DNA from 2 places in the Pseudoalteromonas sp. 1_2015MBL_MicDiv genome. Region 2 is predicted to be linked to the other one. Evidence: predicted binding sites of a transcription regulator. Region 2 holds the regulator's gene; the other holds the start of a gene.
The links. The regulator sigma-54, encoded in region 2, starts transcription at its own class of promoters, with help from an activator protein. The targets are predictions, from matches to a motif close to GTTGGCACGNNNNTNGNNT.
Positions count from the first base shown of each region.

Region 1 (11,567 bases), on a different replicon from region 2:
AATGGTGCCCAGTATTTTATTAGCGCAAGGTCAATATTCCCTTTGCTATGATGCGAGCGAATAGATGAAAGCGAAGTAGGTACTATGGTTGCAAGTGATGTAGCGGTGGCTATCATCATTGCCGACTCTGGGCTTACGCCAAAACCTTGCAGTAAAAAATACAGCACAGGGACGATAACAATACCGCCGCCTACACCAAAAAGTCCTGCTAAAATACCGGCAAAAATACCGGTTGCTATTAAGGCTACTATAATTGGCCATTGATTTATTATTTCTGACATTGTGTTCCTGCTGTAGTTACTGTTGCACGTCCATCTGAACGAGGATCTGTTGCAGCTTCAAGGCTTGTAGGTGTATCTAAAATAGCCCCAGCGTGCCCCATCATTTCGTTATTATTATCAACGCTTACCCAATCGTGGTCACGTTGATTTAATTCATGTTCTATATGAAAAACTAACTCTTTTTCAATTTTTAAATTTGTACTTGTATCGCCCCATGTGCGTCCAAGTAACCAACGAGGGTCGCTAATTGCTTGTTTTATTGATTTATTTCGCCACGCATAGCCTGCAAAAACAGAGGCTTGAGTTTGTGGCTGCCCTTCACCGCCCATTGTTCCGTAAGCAAGTCGACGACCATCGCTAAACTTTGCCAGTGCTGGGTTAAGTGTATGAGCGGGCTTTTTATTTGGAGCAAGGGCGTTGGTATCTTGATTGTTTAAACTAAAGCTTAAACCACGGTTATTCCACACAAAGCCGCCTTCACTCATTAATATTCCGCTGCCAAATTCCCAGTAAATACTTTGAATAAAGCTGACTAATTGCCCGTTTTTATCTCTGGCTGCCATCCACACAGTATCGCCAGGCTCTGCGTTAAATGGCCATTTTTTGGCTTTACTCATATCAATATTATTAGCAAGTTCGCTTAAGCGATTATCGGTTAGTGCGTTTTTATAATCATCCCCTAACACATCAGGGTCAGCCCAAAGGGTAGGGCGATGCGTAAAGCTTTGCTTAGTTGCCTCAACAATTAAGTGCGTCCAGTCGGCATCGGTTTTAGCTAAATGCTTTAACTTATTTACGGAACCAATTATTTGTAGTGAATGCACGCCCTGTGTTGGCGCGGGTAAGTTGTAGCAATCAATACCACTGAGGTTTGCATTTAGCGCAGTAACTACCTCGGCTTTAGTATTTGCAATGTCACCTGCTGTAATTGAGCTGCCTGCTTTTGCTAAGTCGGCGGCAAATGAGTTGGCAAGTGCGCCTTCATAAAATGCGTTTAAACCATGCTTTGCTAGGTATTCAAACGTTGCTGCAAGTTTAGGGTTTTTAAAATGTTGACCTGCTTGTAAGGGCTTGCCATTGGGTATGTAGAGGTTTTTAAACGCCTCATTGGTATTGTTAGCAGCGGCTAGCTTTTCGCAGCCTGCTTGCAAGCTTTTTGTAACGGTAAAACCCTCGCGAGCAAGTTCAATAGCAGGTGCTAAAATTTTTGACAGTGGTAGTGCTGCGTGCTCATCTAGTTCAAGCGCTTTTTGCCAGCCGCGTATTGTGCCCGCTTGAGTTAGTGCGCTTAATCCGCCGCGCTCTGGTATTTGCGTGAGCGTGTTATAGGGCGTTGTATTAGTTGCTGCGCGGCCGCAGGCGTCAATAGCGGTAGGCGTTTTTTGGTTTGGGTTATCGATAAGCCAAAAGCTGTCGCCACCAATTGAGTTCATATGTGGATATACAACGCTAATCGCAGCGGCAGCCGCTACCATAGCCTCGGTAGCTGTACCGCCTTGTTTTAGTATATTTATACCCGCCTCAGTGGCCGAAAAATGAGATGCGGTAAATGCAATGTTGTGTGTGGTCATGCCGTTGTGCCTTGTTTAAAGTGTGCAGCTAGGTGCTTAACGCAAGCAAGTAGGCTTTTATCGTTACCGTGGCTCATCATTAATGAAAAACCATACGGATGATCATTTGCTAAATCAGCCAGCGGTAAATGCACTTGCGCTGAGCCACTAAGCCCTGCAATTGCCGAAAGCGTAATAATTTGCATGCGTAAGGCGCTTGTGTCGGCGCCTAATTTAGGTGCGGTTGTGGGTGTGGTTGGCAAAAATAAACAGCTGTTTGTATTTAGGTTTTTAGCTATTAGTGTTTGCCATTGGGTTTGTACTTTTAGTGCTTCTTGTTCTTCTTGATCAGTTAGGGCAAGCGCCATATTAAAACGTGCCGCAATTGCTGGAGCAAACTGGGGAAGTTGCCCCTGCAATTGAAGCCAATCTTTATGCGTTTTTGCGATTGCTCGCCCTTGCAGTATTCTAAAACTATCAGCCAGTTCGTTTAATAAGCTGCTGTTAGGTAGTTCAAATTCTTTATGGTGTTTAAAATTAGGCTTGGTTTTTTCAAGCAATTTTTTAAGTGGGGCTTGTAAAGCAGGGTCAACGAGTTCAAATAACGGCTCGCAAATAACTAAGGTATCAACGTTATTAATAGCTTGATTTGGTAACAGTACATTACCTACATCGCTTAATAGCTCGGCGCTTTGGGTAAGCCAACCTATGGTATCAAAAGGCGGAGCCAACGGTATTAGGCCGTCTTTTTCAACCACGTTATGGCTTGGCCTTATGCCATATAAACCACAATAGCTGGCGGGTATTCTAATTGAGCCGCCAGTGTCGGTGCCTAAGCCAATATCAGCTAAGTTTGCAGCAACGGATGCAGCAGACCCCATACTCGAACCACCGCAGGCATGCCCTTTTAATTTAGGATTTTGCGCAGCGCCATAATGTATATTATTACCCTCTAAGCTATAAGCCAGTTCGTCTGTGTGGGTAAAGCCTATAAAGTTACAACCAGCGGTCATGAGCTTAGTAACCGAGCTTGCCGTATTTTGAGCCGGTTTAGCTGTTTTAAACCAGTGTGGGTTGCTTGCGCTGTTACGCTCGCCCTTTACTGCAAATACATCTTTTACAGCTAAGCGATTGTTTGCAAGTAGACCAGATTGGTTTGTTTGCCACAGGGTAGGACCATGGTCACAAAAAATACCGGTCGTATTATTATTTTTGGTACTCATATCACCACTCGTTATAAAAAATCTGACCAAGCAGTTCAGATTTAGAGTGATTAAAAAGACGGATTAATTTTTATTATTTTTCAGCTCACTGCGTAACATCTTGTTTTTATTTTACAGAGCCTGATCCGCTTTTTAATCGTTTAGCTTATTATATTGTTTAAAACCTAAGCAAGAGGAATGCCATAAATTAAAATCCTGTCCAACTGGTCAGGTTTTATTGGGTTGTATGAGGTTTGTAAATGTGGGCTGTAGAAATAGTGAGATTAAAATGAGCTAAAACAAACCAACTTGGTGCGTAGGTGCACCAAGTTGGTCTCTATTTATATGGTTTTGAGTGCTAAATAAGGGGCGTTTTACTGATGATTAAACCGTTAATATCGGCGTAAACCCAATCGTTAGGTTCAATAGTGGTGCTAAGCATGGTAACAGCTTGGTTTTTATCACCAAAGCCGCGCTTTAAGGTACTACGCGGTGTAGAGCCTAGCGCCATTACAGGTAAGTTCATCGTGGCAAGTATCTCAATATCTCGGCAACAGCCATTTATTATTACGCCTTCCCAGCCATTATTTAGGGCACGCTCAGCCATAATATCGCCTATAAACGCAAAGCGTTTGCTCGCAAACCCGTTTATAACTAACACTTTACCTTTACCATTTTCATGCAATATATCGGCGGCAAAAGAGTTGTCTTCTGGGCAGGTAACGGTAACTACTTTGCCATAAAACGTGGTTTTTTTACCAAAGTGATAAAGGCCGCTGTCTGCTACTTGCACGTTATCGCGATGATCGTCAAATAAATCGGGTGTAGTAAAGGATGTCATGGGTTAAGTCTCACTTTGCTCAGGTATTTTAAGACCAATACCTTTTAAAATTATGTGGGCAATTGATTGCGTAATTTGTGCCACATCGGTTTCGTCGTACTCTAATTTGTTCATTACGAGTAAAACCTCAGCCTGAAAGTCGGCGTAATATTGCGTGGTAGACCAAATAGTAAAGAGCAAATGGTAGGGATCAACCTTATCCATTTTATCTGCGTCCATCCATGCTTGAAGTACATCAACCTTTTGTTTAACCCAAGGGCGGGTATTGGTTCTAAAGTAGTTTTGTAAATAAGGTGCACCGCGCAGTATTTCACTGGCAAATAAGCGAGATTGCATTGGCTGATTTACGGCGAGTATTACTTTGCTTTTAATATAGTTATAAAGCACGGTAGCTGGATCGTCGTTAATTGTGACGTTATCAAGCCCTAAGTTCCAATTAGCTATTATGCGGTCGATCACAGACTCGTACAGACCATCCTTACTTTTAAAGTAATACAAAATATTAGCTTTTGGCACCTGCGCTTCTTTAGCAACCATGCTCATACTTGCTCCGTCGTAACCTAATTGCGAAAACAATTGCTCGGCGGCATCTAAAATTAGTTTTTGGTTTTTCTCGCGTGTCACTTCTTTTTTATTTGGCTTTATTTGTGTGGTCATTATAGAGTTTGCGTGTTTAACGTATTGATTGATTGTAGCTTTACTGACCAAAAGGTCAATTACTAAAAAAGGTGAATGCTAAAAACAAACGAGAGGTTTAAGCTATTAACTTTAGGGTCTGTTGATCTTTGCGGATTAAAATTTGTTCAAACTAGGGGCTATTTAATCGCGGTGCGAGGTTTGTAACCTAGTGGGCTAAGTAAAAACCGAGCAACAAAGAGTAAGTAGCCCCTAGGAAGAACCCTTTGGGCTGAGGGATCCCCACTTTATCCAGCGGCCTCTTTTTGATAATTAGAAATAAAGTTTTTTAAACTTTTTTCTATATAGCTTTGTGTAATACGTCTCTTACATAGCTTTATGACTTGCTTGGCTAAGGTTAAAAATGAAAGAACTCGGCGATTCTTAACACTATTTGCTTGAAATTTTATATGCCACTTTCTTTTTTCTGCTTCACACCCTATAAACCATAACGCAGTGCTCGCTATTGTGGCTATCAAGCATAATATTCCTATTCTATTTATGCCGGTGCTTTTACTAAAACGCCACGAAAAACCATATCTCAAACTTTTGTCATCGCGGAAATTTTGCTCTATTTGCATTCTTTTACTATATAAACCAACTACTCGCTTACTCGTCATTGTATTGTCTGATGTCGCGAGTAACCATGGCTCTTTCGCTAAGTTTTGATACATTTTTGTATCTTTCGTAAATCTGCTTTTTCCTTTTCTTCCTTTATTTTTTCCATGATATACGTGTAAAAATGCATCGCATGCTGTCGGGCTGGACTGAGTTAGTCTTGCTTGACCTAACGCCTTTGGTATATCGCTGGCACCAGCCCTAAGTTGTTTTAATGTATGCCATTGTGATTGCATGGCTAGTTTACACTTCATTGAGCCTCTTAATCGACCTATCATATGCCAACCAAGTTCGCGTACTTTACTATACCAAGGCGTAAGAAAGCCGCCGTCTGTTACAATATAGACACTAGGATGTCGTCCAAGCACTTCATAAAGTTCATCTAAAAACAGGCTGTTGGTTGCTGGGCTATCAAAATTCTTCTGCTCAACAATCATGTTATAAATCACGATAGAGCGCCCATCCACAAGTAAGCTTGCTCGCAGTAAGTGATAGTCGTGACCACAGGCACCGCTCCAGTCAACGGCAATTGCAAGCATTGGTAAAGAGTCGATAATAGGATGAGCTAATGCTTTATAGATAGCGACCCTTTCATTGTAGAGGTGAGTATTTTTTAAGAAGCGATCAACGCGTTTTATTTTATGTTTTACATCCACAGCGCCAGACAAATTTCTGCCGATTTCAGTTAAGGTAAGTTTATTGCCCGAAATTAATGCATTACTGCAGCTTAGTAATGTTTTTACTCTGGCATTATTGAATGGCGCTAATGCATGTTTAAAGTACTTATGGCAAACTGATGTGTCAGGCATAGCAGTTGTGACTTATGTGGGTTGTGGTGATTTACATAAGATCATAAATTGCTGTGCCTGTCACGTTTTGGGGATTCGTCAGCCCTTTGGGCAGCGCCTGTTTGGCATTAATGCTACGTTATCGCCCATTAATGGGGAATAACCACACTATATAGGCTCTGCCTTGCCTAAATACCAAACAGGCTGCTGCAAATTTAACCTTGAAAGAACAACAGACCCTTATTGTTTAATTAAATAATTACTGTTAGTTTAGTTTCAAATTTACGAGTAGTACTTTAGGTTTAATATGGAGTTTTTAAGCAAAAATAAATATACACTGTATGGAGTCGCTGCAATATTACTGTGGAGTTGCTTAGTTGCATTACTACGGGATATTTCTGAGTTGTTTAGCCCCATTGGTGGTGCGGCGGCTATGTACTCTGTCAGTGCGATATTTTTAATTTTGGTTATGGGAGTGCCCAAGTTTAGTGGGTTTTCAAAACGTTACTTGGTAGTAGGTACTTTATTATTTGTAGCGTACGAAATTTGTTTGGCGCTTTCTATTGGTATGGCAAATAGTCGTCATCAGGCAATGGAAATGGCGGTTATTAATTATTTATGGCCCACGCTGACTATATTGCTCTCTATTATTATTGGTCGTAAAAAAGTAAGTTTCTGGGTTTACCCAAGCATGATCATTGCTTTTTTAGGCGTTGCTTGGTGTATTACGGGCGATCAAAAAATGTCACTCGATACGCTTGTTACTAACTTTGCTGATAATCCTGCTACTTACTTAATGGCATTAGCTGCAGCGTTTATATGGGCTATTTATTGCGTAGTAACGCAAAAGCTGAGTAATGGTAAAAATGCCATTACGTTATTTTTTGCTGTTACGGCAATGAGTTTGTGGGCGCAATATGGTCTTAGTAATGAAGCGCCATTAACGTTTTCACTGGGCTCAAGCATAACATTGCTATTAGCTGGTGTAGTCGTGGGGAGCGGTTATGCACTGTGGAATCAAGCTATTATTGGCGGTAACTTAATGCTGTTGGGTACGCTTTCGTACTTTACACCGGTGTTTTCTACTATTATTTCGGCGTTGTATTTATCTATTACGCTGAGTGCTTCGTTTTGGCAAGGGGTTGTGCTGGTAACAGTGGGCTCGCTAATTTGCTACTTTGTAACGCGAGAAAAGCCTAAACAACCTTAAATAGTGTCTGCAACATAAGACTAATTTTATTAAAAATAAGCCCTATTATTTTAGGGCTTTTTGTTGCGTGCAGATTATTTTGCATTATTTACCTGCGCTAGTAACTCTATAACTTTTTGTTGACCAAATGTTTGTGCAAACTGCTCGGCTGTTTGACCGGCTTTGTTTTGATGCGCGTTATCGCAATCAAGTGATACGAGCGTTTTAGCGATACTAAATTCACCTCTAAAAATAGCGGCCATTAGCGCTGTGTTGCCACGGTTATCTTCTAAACAGGCATTAGCGCCTAAGTGTAAAAGCGTGTTAACCGTGTTTTTATTACCGTGATAAGTGGCAATCATTAACGCGGTGTAGCCTTTGTTGTTGTAGCTGTCGATAGGAATACCAGCATCTACAAATTGCTCTATTACTGCGGTGTCGTTTGTGCGTGCTGCGGCAAAATAATAAGCAAATAAGCTTTGGTATTGAGTTTTTGCAGAATGTTGGTTTTCAACTTGCGTACTGGGTGTTTGTGTATCTGATGTATTTTGAGCGTAAACGCTACTGGTAAAGCTTAGCAGTAGGGCGACTATAATTAATAAATTACGCATAACCATTGCCTCTTATAAAAGAGGAAGGGGTTTATTCCTTCCTCATGGTTGTGGTTTAAATAGCTATTTAGTTGGGACTAATTGCTTTTAACTAGTTGCTTATAAGTTAGCTGCTAGTTGTTTAACCATTTTAATATCGCCTTTTACAGCTTTAGTTAAGCGTGTACCGTACTCACTATCAGCTTTGTAAAAGTGGCTAAGCATTTTGTGTTTAACACTGCTGTTTTGCACTTTGCCTAAATCGCCTGCTAGGTTATTAATTAGGTTTGTACGTTCTTGCTTGCTAAAACCACGGTATATAACACCTGCTTGCGCGAAGTTTTGCTGCTTTTTAATCGCGGCTTGTTGTACAAAGCCTTTTAGCTCTGTGTTACTTCTACGTGCAATTGGGTTTTCAGCTACGTTTTCTTGGCTTGGCTGGTAGTTCACATTGCTTGTAGTGTTACCAATATTCATTGCGCCGTCTTGGTTGTAGTTAACCACTTCAACTTTTGCACGGTTTATTGGCAATTGCTGGTGGTTAGCACCTAGGCGGTACATTTGTGTATCAGCGTAAGAAAACATACGACCTTGTAATAAACGGTCTTCTGATGGCTCAATACCTGGAATAATGTTTGCCGGTGCCATTGCTACTTGTTCCGTAGATTGGAAGAAGTTAGTTGGCATGCGGTTTAGGGTCATTGTTCCTACTTTAGTTTCTTTAATGTCTAACCACATTTTTGTTGCATCTAATGGGTTGTAATCAAAATCATCAAGCTGCGACGGATCAAGCGTTTTAATGTATAGATCCCACTTAGGGAAGTTGCCTTTACCAATTTCGCTGTAAAGGTCGCGTGTTAAGTGTTGGAAGTCTTGGCTTTGCACTTTAGCTACTTCTTTTGCGTCAAGGTTATCAATACCTTGTTGGCTTACCCAATGAAACTTAACGTATTTAACATCACCCGATTTATTAATCATTTTGTATGCATGTACACCCCAACCATCCATTTTACGAAGACTTGCTGGTGTACCGTAGTCGCTGTAAACCCACGTTAGCATTTGTGTAGAACCTGGTTCATACGAGAAAAAATCAAAAAAGCGATTAGGATCTTGAATGTTATCAACCGGAGATGGTTTTAAAGAGTGAACCATGTCTGGAAATTTGATTGCATCGCGAATAAAGAACACAGGTAAATTATTACCTACTAAATCCCAGTTACCTTGGTCTGTGTAAAACTTAGTTGCAAAGCCACGTGGATCGCGCAGTGTTTCTGGGCTGCCTTTTGAGTGAATTACTGATGAAAAACGAACAAATACGTCTGTTTCTTTACCAGCTTGTGCAAACGGTGCTGCAATTGTTAAATCATCTAGCTCTTTTGATGCTACAAACACACCGTGTGCGCCAGTACCACGAGCATGCACAACACGCTCAGGAATACGCTCACGTGCAAAGCGTTGCAGTTTTTGAATTAGTTGCACGTCTTCTAGTAATACACTGCCGCGCTCGCCAGCAGTCATTGAATTTTGGTTGTCGCCAACAGCCGCGCCGTTATCTTTAGTAAGAGTTGTTGCTGCGCTTGCCGGTAATGCTATTGCAAGTGCCAGTGCAGTGAGTGTTAATTTTGTTTTGTTTATTTGAGTATTCATTGTCGACCTCATCTATTTAAAAGTGCCGGCAGTGGTGCAGGCTGTTAATCTGTTAACGATAGTATTAATTTTATTAACTTCGGTAAAACTGATTAATTAGATTGATGTGATTTGTAAAATAGATGAAATGAATTTGCAGATACACTTTTTACATTAATGTAATTTTTTTACTACGACCTTAGTCGCAATATGCTTTTATAAAATTTATTAAATACAAAGGTGTTTAGTTTTATCTGGCGGTATTTTCACCACGTTGGTGCGTTTTATACTTACAGCGTGTTGACATATTCGCGCAATAAAGGGAATATGCTCAATCTGTGGGCTTATGCCCATGGTTGGGTTGTACTAAAAAGTTGCACAATATTAATCGCGCTTAATTCGTTATGCTTAAATTAGCTAAACCAAACAGTTTGAATAAGGTGACAAGATGAATACTAATATTGAGCTAGTGATATTTGATTGTGATGGCGTTGTTATTGATAGCGAAATTTTAAGCGCACAAGTACTCATTAATATGCTTGTTGAAAAAGGCGTTGAGATTGACCGCGCTTATGTACAGCAACATTTTTTAGGCTGCAACTTTAAAACAGTAAGCCAAAAAATAGCGGATGCATTTAATGTCACTCTTCCTGAAAGCTTTGAAGGTGACTACCGCGAGGCACTGTTAAACGAATTTGAAACCGGACTAACCACGACTGACGGTATAAAAGACGTACTTAACAATTTAGCTGTGCCTATTTGTATAGCTACTAGCAGCAGCCCAGCACGCACCGCAAAAGCGTTGAGCGTAGTGAGCTTAAGCAAGTACTTTAGCGATACGGTTTTTACCAGCAGCGAAGTTAAGCGTGGCAAACCAGCCCCCGATTTATTTTTACATGCAGCTAAACAAATGGGTGTAAAGCCAGAGCATTGCTTAGTAATTGAAGACAGTAAAGCAGGCGTAAACGCAGGAGTTGACGCCAATATGCAAGTACTGCATTACAGCGGTGGGCAACATATGCAAGGCTCTGTTAATCATGTACACAGTGCTTACCCAAATGTTGATCATTTAACGCATTGGCAAGATTTTTTTAGTGCATACCCTGCACTTAAAAAGTAGTAAACACGCGGCTTTTTAAATCAACAAAGTTTTAAACGTGATTTGCTCGCCTACACACTGACAGGCAAGCAAACGCAAAATATAAATGTAGATGGTTTTGCTTTACTAAAAATAAAACAAAACATGGCAAAACATCATGCGTTTATAGGCCAAATTATAAAAGGTAAAGTATTTAGGTATTAAATATTTTGCTGTTAACAATAGGAAATACCATGGCAACGAGTCCACACACACACACATTTAAAGATGTAAACGAAGAGCAACTTCCTGTTGCTAATAATAAGCTTCACGGCTGGAAGCATTTTGCAGGGCTATACGCTGGCGAACATGTTGCGGCTACTGAATTTGTTATTGGTGCAACGTTTGTTGCATTAGGCGCTTCAACCATCGATATTCTACTTGGTTTATTAATAGGTAACCTGTTAGCAATGTGTTCTTGGTGGCTGATTACTGCACCCATTGCAGTAGAAACCCGCTTAAGTTTATATAACTACTTAAACAAAATTGCTGGTAACTCAATGACCAAGCTCTATAACTGGGCTAACGTGGTTATTTTTAGTGTTATATCGGCCGCTATGATCACGGTATCCTCCACCGCCGTGCGGTTTTTGTTTGATATACCTGCGCAACTTGATTGGTATCCAAATAGCTTTTGGTTTGTAGCCATTGTTTTAGCTGTTGGATCTATTGTTGTATTTGTTGCGATGTATGGCTTTTCTACGGTTGCTGACTTTTCAAAGCTGTGTGCGCCGTGGCTATTTGTTATATTTATTGCAGGCTCGTTCGCGTTATTCCCTGAGCTTTCAAATCATGTATTAGGTTCTACCTCTTTAAGTAGCTTTAGCGACTTTATGACCATAGGCGACTCCTCCATATGGACGGGCACCAACGCCGATGGTGAAAAGGGCATTGGCCTATTAGAAGTGATTGGCTTTGCATGGGCTGCTAACTCAATTACTCATTTTGGTTTAATCGACATGGCTATTTTTAGATTTGCTAAACGCAAAAGCTATGGCTTGTTTTCTGGTGTGGGCATGTTTTTTGGTCATTACTTAGCGTGGATCTCTGCCGGTATTATGGGCGCAGG
Region 1 covers NZ_CP012738.1:358,999-370,565, forward strand. The annotation lists gene AOR04_RS19130 (sulfite exporter TauE/SafE family protein) at 1-281, opposite strand, end outside; gene AOR04_RS19135 (gamma-glutamyltransferase family protein) at 269-1,852, opposite strand; gene AOR04_RS19140 (amidase family protein) at 1,849-3,054, opposite strand; gene AOR04_RS19145 (putative 4-hydroxy-4-methyl-2-oxoglutarate aldolase) at 3,392-3,874, opposite strand; gene AOR04_RS19150 (TetR/AcrR family transcriptional regulator) at 3,878-4,531, opposite strand; gene AOR04_RS19155 (IS4 family transposase) at 4,798-5,976, opposite strand; gene yddG (aromatic amino acid DMT transporter YddG) at 6,263-7,165, shown strand; gene AOR04_RS19165 (ankyrin repeat domain-containing protein) at 7,240-7,755, opposite strand; gene AOR04_RS19170 (catalase) at 7,855-9,381, opposite strand; gene AOR04_RS19175 (HAD family hydrolase) at 9,809-10,480, shown strand; gene AOR04_RS19180 (purine-cytosine permease family protein) at 10,693-11,567, shown strand, end outside.
Region 1: a site for sigma-54 is predicted at 3,221-3,239, ahead of AOR04_RS19140 (amidase family protein). Genes of this name have one in related genera too.

Region 2 (11,567 bases):
CGAAGCAACGTTATATGAAGGAAAACAATTAATTTTAGAAGGTAACGTGGTTGCCAAGAATCTTACTGATAATGCAATGATAGACAAGATTAATGCGGATAATATTCAAGTAGATATAAAACTACTCACGATGCGTTCAGAGCAACCCGTTATTGTTACGGGACCCAATTTAAAGATCACCGGTAAAGGCCTTGAAGCCGATTTAAAAACTGAAGTGATAAAACTTATTAACCATACGCGAACTATATATTATGACCAATAAAATTTCAAAAATACTTATTATTCCGACACTTATACTAGCTTTCAACCTTAGCGCTGCTGAACAAGCGATTCAACCTGCAGCGAATCAAATATCAATAAGTGCCGACAAACAAGAAGGCCAATTAAAAGAAAACGTCGGAATTTTTGAAAAAAATGTTGAGATTATTCACGGCAACCGCCGTATTACAGCCGACCGTTTAGAAGTACATAAACGTGATGAATTAGGCGATAATAAACAGCTACTAATTGCAACTGGTAGCCCTGCATATTTCGAAGAAAAACAAACTGACGGCACTATAATGAGCGCCAGCGCAAACGAAGTTCGTTATGATGTAGCTAAACGATTTTTAACCCTTATTGGCGATGCACAAGTATCGCAAGCGGGTCAAAAAATAAATGCCAAGAGTATTACTTACGATATGCAACAGCAATTAATTAGCGCTGAAAAAGACGAAAACTCAACCGATCGTGTGCATACTATTTTAGTACCTATTGAGACTAAAAAAGAAAAAAACGATAAAGGTCAGCCATGAGTACATTAAAAGCAGAACTATTAGCTAAAAGTTATAAAGGCCGTGAAGTTGTAAAAAATGTAGGTCTGGAAGTAAAGGCTGGCAGCATAGTCGGGTTACTTGGCCCTAATGGTGCAGGTAAAACCACAACGTTTTATATGATTGTAGGCCTTGTACCTAGTGATAAAGGCAAGATTTCTATCGACGATAACGATATTACTCTTTTACCTATGCATAGTCGTGCTAGATTAGGCATTGGTTACTTACCCCAAGAATCATCAATTTTTAGAAAGCTTACTGTTTATCAAAACTTAATGGCTATTTTAGAAACACGTAAAGAGCTAAATAAGCAAGCAAGAGAAGACACACTTAACAATTTATTAGATGAATTTAGTATTCAGCACATTCGTGATAGCCAAGGTATGGCATTATCAGGAGGCGAGCGTCGCCGAGTTGAAATAGCGCGAGCACTAGCCGCTGATCCTAAATTTATATTGCTTGATGAGCCTTTTGCTGGTGTTGACCCTATTTCAGTGTTAGATATAAAGAAAATAATAGAACATCTTAAAAATCGTGGTATTGGTGTGTTAATTACCGACCATAATGTAAGAGAAACTCTTGATGTTTGCGAAAAAGCCTACATAGTTTCTCATGGTGAGTTAATTGCATCAGGCACTCCAGAACACGTATTAAACGATAAAACAGTACGTGATGTTTATTTAGGCGAGCAATTTAGGCTGTAACATTTACGCCATGTCTTTAAGCATCTGCTAGTATTAATTATAACAACATAAAAGGATTGTTAGAGATACATGAGGCAATCATTACAGCTGCGCATGGGCCAGCAACTTACAATGACTCCACAGCTGCAACAAGCAATTCGCCTGTTGCAACTCAGTACATTGGATCTCCAGCAAGAAATACAAGAAGCACTCGACAGCAACCCCCTATTAGAGGTTGAAGAGCAAGATTACGCCGAAGATTCTGCTGGTAAAAACGAGCAAAAAGCAGATAACGACGATGTCACTGTTAGCGCAAATGCTGATGATGTTCCGAGCGAATATGAGCAAGACAGTGGTGAAGCACTTGCTAAAGATACGCTAAGTGATGAAATGGCTATGGATGTTAGTTGGGATGAATATATGAGCGCAGCCCCAGCATCATCATCAGGACCAATGCCTGAAGATGAATCTATATACCAAGGCTCCTCAACTGAAACGCTCCATGAATACCTAATGTGGCAACTACAACTGACTCCCTTTAGTCCTACCGATGAAGCGATTGCGATTGCGATTGTTGAAGCCGTCGATGATTCGGGTATTTTAACGCTGAGCTGCGAAGAAATTTTAGAAAGTTTTAATCAAGAGAACGAAGAAGACAACGAAGTTGAACTTGACGAAATAGAAGCTGTTTTAAAAAGAATTCAATTGTTTGACCCTGTTGGTATTGCAGCACGTAGTTTACAAGAATGCTTATGTATTCAGCTGAACCAATACGATAAAGAAACACCCTATATTAATGAAACAAAAATGATTTTAACCGAGCACATTGATCTATTAGCTGCTCGCGACTATCGTACATTAATGAAAAAAACAAAGCTCAAAGAAGAAGAGCTTAAAGAAATAATGACTTTAATACATACTCTTAGCCCAAAACCGGCGGATACTATAGTTAGAGAAGAATCTGAGTATGTAATTCCTGATGTATCGGTGAAAAAAATAAAAGGTCGCTGGGTTGTTGAACTAAACCCAGATAGCATGCCTAAAATCAGAGTCAACAGCCAATATGCAGCAATGTCACGCACCGTTAAATCAAGTGGTGATAGCCAGTTTATTCGCTCGCATCTACAAGAAGCTAAATGGTTTATTAAAAGTTTAGAAAGTAGAAACGATACACTATTAAAAGTAACTAATTGTATTGTTAAGCAACAACAAGGTTTTTTTGAGCATGGCCCAGAAGCCATGAAACCAATGGTTTTAAATGATGTAGCAGAAATGGTCGAAATGCACGAATCAACTATTTCACGCGTAACAACTCAAAAATATATGCATACACCTCGCGGTATTTTTGAGCTTAAATATTTTTTCTCAAGCCATGTAAGTACTGAAAATGGAGGCGAATGCTCATCAACAGCAATACGCGCTCTCATTAAAAAATTAATCGCAGCAGAAAACTCAGCAAAACCATTGAGTGATAGTAAAATTGCAGATATATTAGCTGAGCAAGGAATAAAAGTAGCGAGACGTACAATCGCAAAGTATCGCGAATCTCTAGCTATTCCACCGTCAAATCAGCGAAAAAGTTTGATTTAAGACGCTAAACAAAGAGGGTAATGCTTATGCAACTAAACTTAACTGGTCGTCACGTAGAAGTAACTGATTCATTAAGAGATTATGTAAATACCAAATTTGCGAAGCTAGAAAGACACTCAGATCATATTAATAATGTTCATGTCATTCTTGATATAGAAAAATTAAACCAAAAAGCTGAGGCAACGATTCATGTAAGTGGAGCTGAGTTATTTGCCTCTACTGAACATCAAGATATGTACGCCGCCATTGACTCGCTGATTGACAAGCTCGATCGCCAAGTTATTAAACACAAAGAGAAGCTTGCTCGACACTAATATTATGAAATTAAGTTCACTTATATGCCAGGACTGCAGCAGAGCTGCGGTCCTTTTTAATAGTAAAAAAAGAATTTTAGAGTTCATCAGTCAACTTGCTCATGACAAGCTCCCATATCTTTCTCAACAAGATATTCTCAGCGCCTTAATGAATAGAGAAAAACTGGGAAGCACTGGTATAGGAAGAGGCATTGCAATCCCTCATGGGCGAATGAGCGGCGCAGAAGAGCCCTTAGCACTCGTATTAGTAAGCGAAACACCTATTAATTTTGATGCTATAGATAATCGCCCTGTTGATATATTTGTTGCTCTCATCGTACCTGATGGCGATAACCAGCAGCACTTAAAGACGCTCGCAACGATAGCTGATAAACTAAATAATAAAGATTTTTGTAAACAGTTACGCAGCGCAAAATCAGATACTGAGCTGTATCAAGTTATTGTAGAACAATCGTAATTAACATAATGGGTGATAAATGGAATTAATTATCATAAGTGGCCGTTCCGGTTCTGGAAAATCGGTTGCTTTACGCGTAGTTGAAGATTTAGGTTATTATTGCGTAGATAATATTCCAATTAATCTGCTACCTTCTTTAGTGAGAAGTGTATCTGATAACTACGACAAAATTGCAGTTAGTATTGATGTCCGTAATTTACCAAAAGAGCAAGATGAATTTAACGATATCCTTGAATACTTACCTGGCTTTGCTAAACCGACTCTGTTTTATCTAGACAGTGAGGATCAAACATTAATTAAACGTTTTTCTGAGACTCGCCGTCTACACCCGTTATCAGTTGACTCATTACCTCTTGATTTAGCTATAAAAAAAGAAAAAGAACTACTCGATGTTCTCACTACTCGCGCTGACTATATGATCGACACGAGTGATTTAAGTGTTCATCAACTTGCTGAATCAATTCGTGAAAAAATTCTGGGTAAAAAAGATAAACAACTCATTGTTACTTTTGAGTCGTTTGGCTTTAAACACGGCATTCCTAAGGAAGCTGATTATGTCTTTGATGCACGCTTTTTACCGAACCCACATTGGGAGCCAGAATTAAAACCTTTAAATGGCTTAGACCAACCCGTAAAGGATTACTTAGCCAGCCACAGCATTGTCCAAAAGTTCACTTGGCAAATTCAAACTTTTGTACAAACATGGTTGCCACATTTAGAGCGAAATAACCGTAGCTACTTAACTATTGCTATAGGTTGTACTGGCGGGCAACATCGCTCAGTATATTTAGCACAAACGATTGGTGAAAGTTTTTCGATGACACATCCAAATGTAAAAATCCGCCATAGAGAACAAGAAAAATAACTCATTCAAAATAATCATCTGTTCAGCTTAGGTAGAGTAACTTATGCGTTTAGAAGACACTTTTTTAATAAAAAATAAATTAGGACTTCATGCAAGAGCCGCTACAGTATTAGCGCAACTTGCTATTAAATTTGATGCCTCAATCATGATATATCAAGATGATAAAGAAGCGCCTGGGGACAGTGTATTGGCTTTAATGCTACTGGAAAGCAGTCAAGGAAAAGAGGTGAAAGTAGTGTGTGAGGGCCCTGATGCCGAACAAGCTTTACATGCCGTTGGTCAATTGATAGCACAACGCTTTAATGAAGAAGAATAGCACTTAGCTAAAAACCGAAACTAAGATAAACTAAATGTGGTTAATTACCCCATTAATAAACCTCCCTATCCATAGTTATATAAAAATCAATAAGGACGCCAATGCCTGAAGCTTTTGAACAAGACTATCCACTACAACAATTAAAACAAGTGACAAAGTCGCTTAACAGTGGTCAATTTGTTCAAGTTAGGCGGATGTTAGCAAAAACAGCTCCTTGTGATACCGCATTATTATTAGAGTCATCGCCGCATAAAATTCGCCGACTACTTTGGCAGTTGGTTGACCCTGATGTACAAGGTGATGTTCTTGAAGAGCTTTCCGAAGATGTTCGTTTAGGCATTATTGCCCAAATGGAACCTGAGCACATTGCAGCCGCAACTGAAGACATGGGCCACGATGACTTAGGTGAAGTACTCCGTAGTTTACCAGACACCGTTTATAAAGACGTTGTCAGCGCGATGGATATTCAAGACCGTGAACGTGCAACACAAGCACTTTCATATCAAGAGCGTTCAGCTGGCGCGCTAATGAACACCGATACGGTAACCATTCGTCCTGATGTAACGCTCGATGTTGTACTTAGATATATTAGGCTACGTGGGGAGCTACCAGAAGGTACAGATGACCTATATGTTGTTGATAAACACAACTGTTTTATAGGCGCTCTATCACTGAGTACGTTATTAACGAACCCACCTGAAAAAATTGTTCGCGATTTAATGGATGAAGATTGTGAATCAATCCCAATTTCAATGGATGAAAGTGAAGTCGCGCAACTATTTGAGCGCCATAATTGGATATCAGCACCTGTTGTTGATGATAACGATCAATTACTTGGTCGTGTCACTATCGATGATATTGTTGACGTAATTCGAGAAGATGCAGAGCATAGTTTACTAGGCTTAGCCGGTCTAGATGATGAAGAAGATACCTTTGCGCCAGTACTCAAAAGCTCTAAAAAGCGCTCAGTTTGGTTAGGTGTCAATTTACTAACCGCACTTGCAGCGGCCTTTGTTGCTAGCTTTTTTGAAGGAACACTAGATGTTTTACCTATTTTGGCGGTACTAAACGGTATTGTCCCTTCTATGGGTGGCGTTGCAGGAAGTCAATCGTTAACGCTTGTTATACGCGGTATTGCAGTAGGCCATATAAACCAAACAAACCAACGCTTTTTAATGATAAAAGAACTTGCCATTGGTGCGTTAAACGGTATTTTGTGGTCATTATTAATTGCAGGTGTTATTGCCCTATGGCAATGGGACTTTATGCTTGGTGGTGTACTTGCCTTCGCTATGTTTATGAACTTAGTCGTGGCTGGTGTGGCTGGCGCAAGTATTCCAATAATACTTAAAAGAATGAATATAGACCCCGCACTTGCAGGGAGTGTGGTGCTAACCACTGTGACAGATATTGTTGGTATATTCGCCTTTTTAGGAACTGCTACCTGGTTGCTGGTATAAATTAGAATTTTTTGCAAATAACTAAAGTAAAAAATACTTAGGGTAAAGCAGCAATTATGACAACGAATATCAAGAATAAAAAAGTGACACCCAAAAAAACGCTAAAACAAAAAAGCGTATCCATATTAAAAAGTGTATTGGTATATGGCTCTATATTTTTCGTCATTTATACCGCCGTCAATTGGTGGCGGCAACCTGTCATGCCAGCAAATCCTCAATTACAATTAACAGATTATAAAGGGAAAAACATTGATCTAGCTGCAATGAGCCAAGATAAACCAACCCTTGTGTATTTTTGGGGAACTTGGTGCTCTATTTGTAGTATTACCTCCCCTGCCATAAACGAACTCGCAAACGAGAATAATTATCCTGTCGTGAGCATCGCAATAAAATCAGGTTCTGATCAAGAACTACATAACTATCTAAATGATCATGGCTACAGTTTTACGACCGTCAACGATCAACACAGTGAGATATTTACCGATTGGCAAGGGCAAGTCACGCCATCTTATATAATCTTAAAAGATAATAAAATGACGCAAGGGCTAACAGGTATTCAGCCGTTATGGTCACTTAAATTACGTTTGTGGTTATCATCAACGTTATAAGGAAGAACTGACTGCAAATATATAGGCACTAAATACGCGCAGCTCAAAGAGGGGGCTCTAAAAGCTCACTCTTTATCATCTACAATAATATTGATAATAAAGAGCAAGGTTAACTCAACTTACGTATTACGAAGGCTGAAAAGCGCGTATCGCAATTAAACTAATAACTGGCAGATTGAATTACTAACGTGTACTTTGACGATTACCACCTACTTTTGGTTTAGTGTTTGCCTTTTTAAATTGGCTAAAACCGGTATGTCGCGTTAATGCTGGTCGCCCGCCTTTTTTACCGCCTTTACCTATTTTTTCATCACGCCCTTCTTCAGGCACTAAACAGTTCGGTCCTTTACCAATTAAATTAGCTTTACCCATTTTACGTAGTGCTTCACGTATCATCGGCCAACCTGCTGCATCATGGTAGCGTAAAATAGCTTTATGTAATCTACGTTGGCGAGCGCCTTTAGGTACTGGAACAACTTCTGAGTTGTTTTTTATATTACGTAAAGAGTTCATCTCTGTATGGTAAATAGTCGTCGCATTAGCCATAGGTGATGGGTAAAAATTTTGTACCTGATCAAGCTTAAAGTCGTTTGATTTAAGCCATAAAGCCATGTTTACCATGTCTTCATCTTTTGTACCTGGGTGAGCAGATATAAAGTAAGGAATTAAATACTGCTTTTTACCGGCTTCTTTAGAGTACTTATCAAATAGTTCTTTAAATTGATCGTACGCACCCATACCTGGTTTCATCATTTTTGATAATGGACCATCCTCAGTATGCTCTGGCGCTATTTTTAAGTAGCCACCCACATGATGCGTTACTAACTCTTTAACGTAACGAGGGTCGCGTACAGCTAAATCGTAACGTACACCTGAAGCAATCAATACCTTTTTAATACCCTTAACTTCACGTGCTTTTTTATACAAATCTATTGTTGGCGTATGATCTGTATCCATGTGTTTACAAATATCAGGATATACACATGATAAGCGTCTACAGGTACTCTCGGCCTTTTTGCTCGTACAGCGCAGCTTATACATATTCGCCGTTGGACCACCTAAATCAGAAATAACACCAGTAAAGCCGGGAACTTTATCTCTAATTTGTTCAATTTCTTCAATAATAGATTCTTGCGAACGACTTTGAATAATGCGCCCTTCATGCTCTGTAATTGAGCAAAACGAACAACCACCAAAACAGCCACGCATAATATTAACTGATGTTTTAATCATATCGTAAGCAGGTATTTTAGCATCACCATAACTTGGGTGAGGAATACGCTGATACGGCAAACCAAATACAGCATCCATTTCATGTGTTTCTAATGGATATGCTGGCGGGTTTACCCAAATAGAACGATCGCCGTGTCGCTGAAACAGCGCTCTTGCACAACCAGGATTTGTTTCTTGATGCAAAATGCGCGAGGCGTGGGCGTACAAAGGTTTGTTAACACTTACTTGCTCATAAGCAGGTAACTTAACGTAGGTTTTTTCCCACGGTTTAGGTCGCGCAGGCTGAACCATAATTGGTTTTGCAGCTTCAGCTTTTAAATCAATACCGGCTTGTTTAAATTCAGATTTACTACAGCCAACATCATCCGCACCATATGGGTTTGGAATAGGGTCGATTTTACCAATTTTATCAATAGCGGTAGAATCACTGCCACGCCAACCAGGTAGGGGCTCTTTTCGAATAACAGCCGTGCCGCGAATATCCTGAATCGTATCCATCGTTTCGCCCGCCGCAATACGGTGTGCAACTTCAACTAACGGGCGCTCTGCGTTGCCATAAATTAAAATATCCGCTTTTGCATCAAACAAAATACTACGACGTACTTTTTCTTGCCAATAATCATAATGAGCAATACGACGAAGGCTAGCTTCAATACCACCAATAACAATTGGGATACCTTTGTATGCTTCACGGCATTTTTGCGAGTAAATCATTACGGCACGATCGGGGCGTTTACCGCCGACGTTATCAGGTGTGTAAGCATCATCATGACGCATACGCTTTTCGGCAGTATAGCGGTTGATCATTGAATCCATGTTCCCAGCTGTTACACCAAAAAATAAATTCGGTCTGCCTAGCTCCATAAATGCATCTTTAGAGTCCCATGCTGGCTGGGCAATAATGCCCACTCTAAAGCCTTGCGCTTCAAGTACACGGCCAATTACCGCCATACCAAAACTAGGATGATCAACGTACGCGTCGCCACTGATAATAATTATGTCGCAGCTATCCCAGCCAAGTGCATCCATTTCTTCACGTGTAGTAGGTAAAAATGGCGCGGTGCCATAACATTCAGCCCAATATTTAGGGTATGAAAATAAGGCGCGCTTAGCTTTGAGTGTGCTCATAAATTTAGCCGTAGAATAACAAAAGGCGCGAATTATACCTTATAGCATTGTTTATATATACAACATTACAATGTGTGATGTGGCTTTAGCTGTAAAATCATAATTTAACTTTAATTATTTTGCTTATTAATAAACTCAATTAATTCGTGCTCAGGCATCGGCTTGGCATACATAAACCCTTGCACCTCATCGCACCCTAAATCTTTCAAAAATTTAGCTTGTTCCTGCGTTTCTACTCCTTCTGCAATCGTTTTTAAACCCAACTTAGCACCAAGTGATATAACCAAAGCAGCTATTGCACCTGTGTCATCATTTGGTAAACCTTTAATAAACGCCCTATCTATTTTTAATCTATCAATTGGTAAACTCTGGATATAACTTAAAGATGAAAAGCCTGTACCAAAATCATCAATAGCCACCTCAACACCTAATTTTTTGAGTTCTTGGAGTGTATTAATGACAGTTTCTAACTCATCCATAACCACACTTTCAGTTACTTCCAACTCTATATTTTTTGGCTGCACACCATATTTTAATAATGTATTTTTAACGGTTTGTGCATACCCTTTTACTTTAAATTGTGGAACAGATACATTTACTGCAATGCAAATATCTGCGCCGGCACTTTCCAATCGTTTTTGTTGCTGGCATGCTTGCTCTAATACCCATTGTCCTATATCAACTATTAGCCCTGCATCTTCAGCTAAGGGAATAAATACAGCAGGTGAAATATAAGTGCCATTTTCTAAAGGCCAGCGCAGAAGCGCCTCACAGCCAATTAATGATAGATCATTAAACGCCAATTGAGGCTGATACCACACCTCTAGTTTATTTCTAGCAAAATCATGCCTTAGTTGCCTAATAATACCGAGTCGCCATGCAATGGCGTCCTCCATATCAACGCAGTAATAAACACCTTCTTTATGTTTATTCTTTTTAGCTTGATTAAGCGCAATATAAGCTACTTTGAGGGTTTCAATACCTGTACTTTGAAAATCTTGCTGTTGACATAAACCAATTTTAAACCCCACCGGTAATATATGCTCTGCAGCACAAAATGAAATACTAAGTTTTTCGTTAAAGTCTGTAATATTAAATTCATTTTTAAGGATAACAAAACCAAATACATCAGCCCCAATACGTGATAGTAATTTAGCTGTTGGGTAAATTTCCTTTAAACGCTCAACAATAGCAATTAATAACTTATTACCAACCTCTTGCCCTAAACCATTATTAACATCAGAAAAATTCATTACATCAAGTAAAACAAGAAGGTACTCATTTTTTTGTAGTTTTTGATAGCGCTCTATTCGCTCAATAAAATTAGTTCGATTGGAAATACCTGTCAGTACGTCTCTGTAAGCCGCATCTCTCAACTTAACAAATAGCCTAACGTTATCTAAAGCAATGCTTACATTTGCAAAAAATATTTCTGCAAATTGCAATTGAGTACGCGTTATCACTTCGTCGCATTCAATATAAATGGCTGCTTTTCTGTGCTTACTTCTTAAAAAAAATGTAGCGCTAGTATCTGTATATTGATGTTTTTTTTGACTAAAAGACGCTTCTACTTCATCGTATATCCGACTATCAACCTCAGCTAAATTTTCTCCAAAGTATGTTTCATAGCGCGTGCAACCGCCCAAGACTTGAATGTAATTATTACCGTCTAGTTTACTGCAAATTAAGCCTTTATCCGGACACTGTAAAATAACGCTTAAGTGCTTTATAATTCTTCTGCACAGTACTTTTATGTCGGTCTGTCCTAAAATAGACTTCGAAGCCGATAAAATAGAGTCCATTGCTTTATGCTGGTACTCTAATTGGCCAATTTGTTCATATGAGCGAATTGCAGTAATTAAAGAGGTGACGAGCTTAGAACGTGTTAATTCCGTTTTTGTTTTATAATCATTGATGTCATATTCACGAGTTACTTTTTCTTCAGGTATGCTACCGGCTTGCCCTGTACGTAAAATAATCCTAACATGTTGGTTATTAAGCTCCTCACGGACCCGCCTTACAACCTGCAAACCTGCATCATCAGTTTCCATTATCACATCTAAAAAAATGACTGAGATTGAGTTTTTTTGAGATAATATAG
Region 2 covers NZ_CP012737.1:3,191,850-3,203,416, forward strand. The annotation lists gene lptC (LPS export ABC transporter periplasmic protein LptC) at 1-262, shown strand, start outside; gene lptA (lipopolysaccharide transport periplasmic protein LptA) at 252-794, shown strand; gene lptB (LPS export ABC transporter ATP-binding protein) at 791-1,516, shown strand; gene AOR04_RS14295 (RNA polymerase factor sigma-54) at 1,586-3,085, shown strand; gene hpf (ribosome hibernation promoting factor) at 3,112-3,399, shown strand; gene ptsN (PTS IIA-like nitrogen regulatory protein PtsN) at 3,404-3,856, shown strand; gene rapZ (RNase adapter RapZ) at 3,876-4,721, shown strand; gene AOR04_RS14315 (HPr family phosphocarrier protein) at 4,765-5,037, shown strand; gene mgtE (magnesium transporter) at 5,139-6,497, shown strand; gene AOR04_RS14325 (protein disulfide oxidoreductase) at 6,554-7,105, shown strand; gene AOR04_RS14330 (YgiQ family radical SAM protein) at 7,289-9,466, opposite strand; gene AOR04_RS14335 (GGDEF/EAL domain-containing response regulator) at 9,577-11,567, opposite strand, start outside.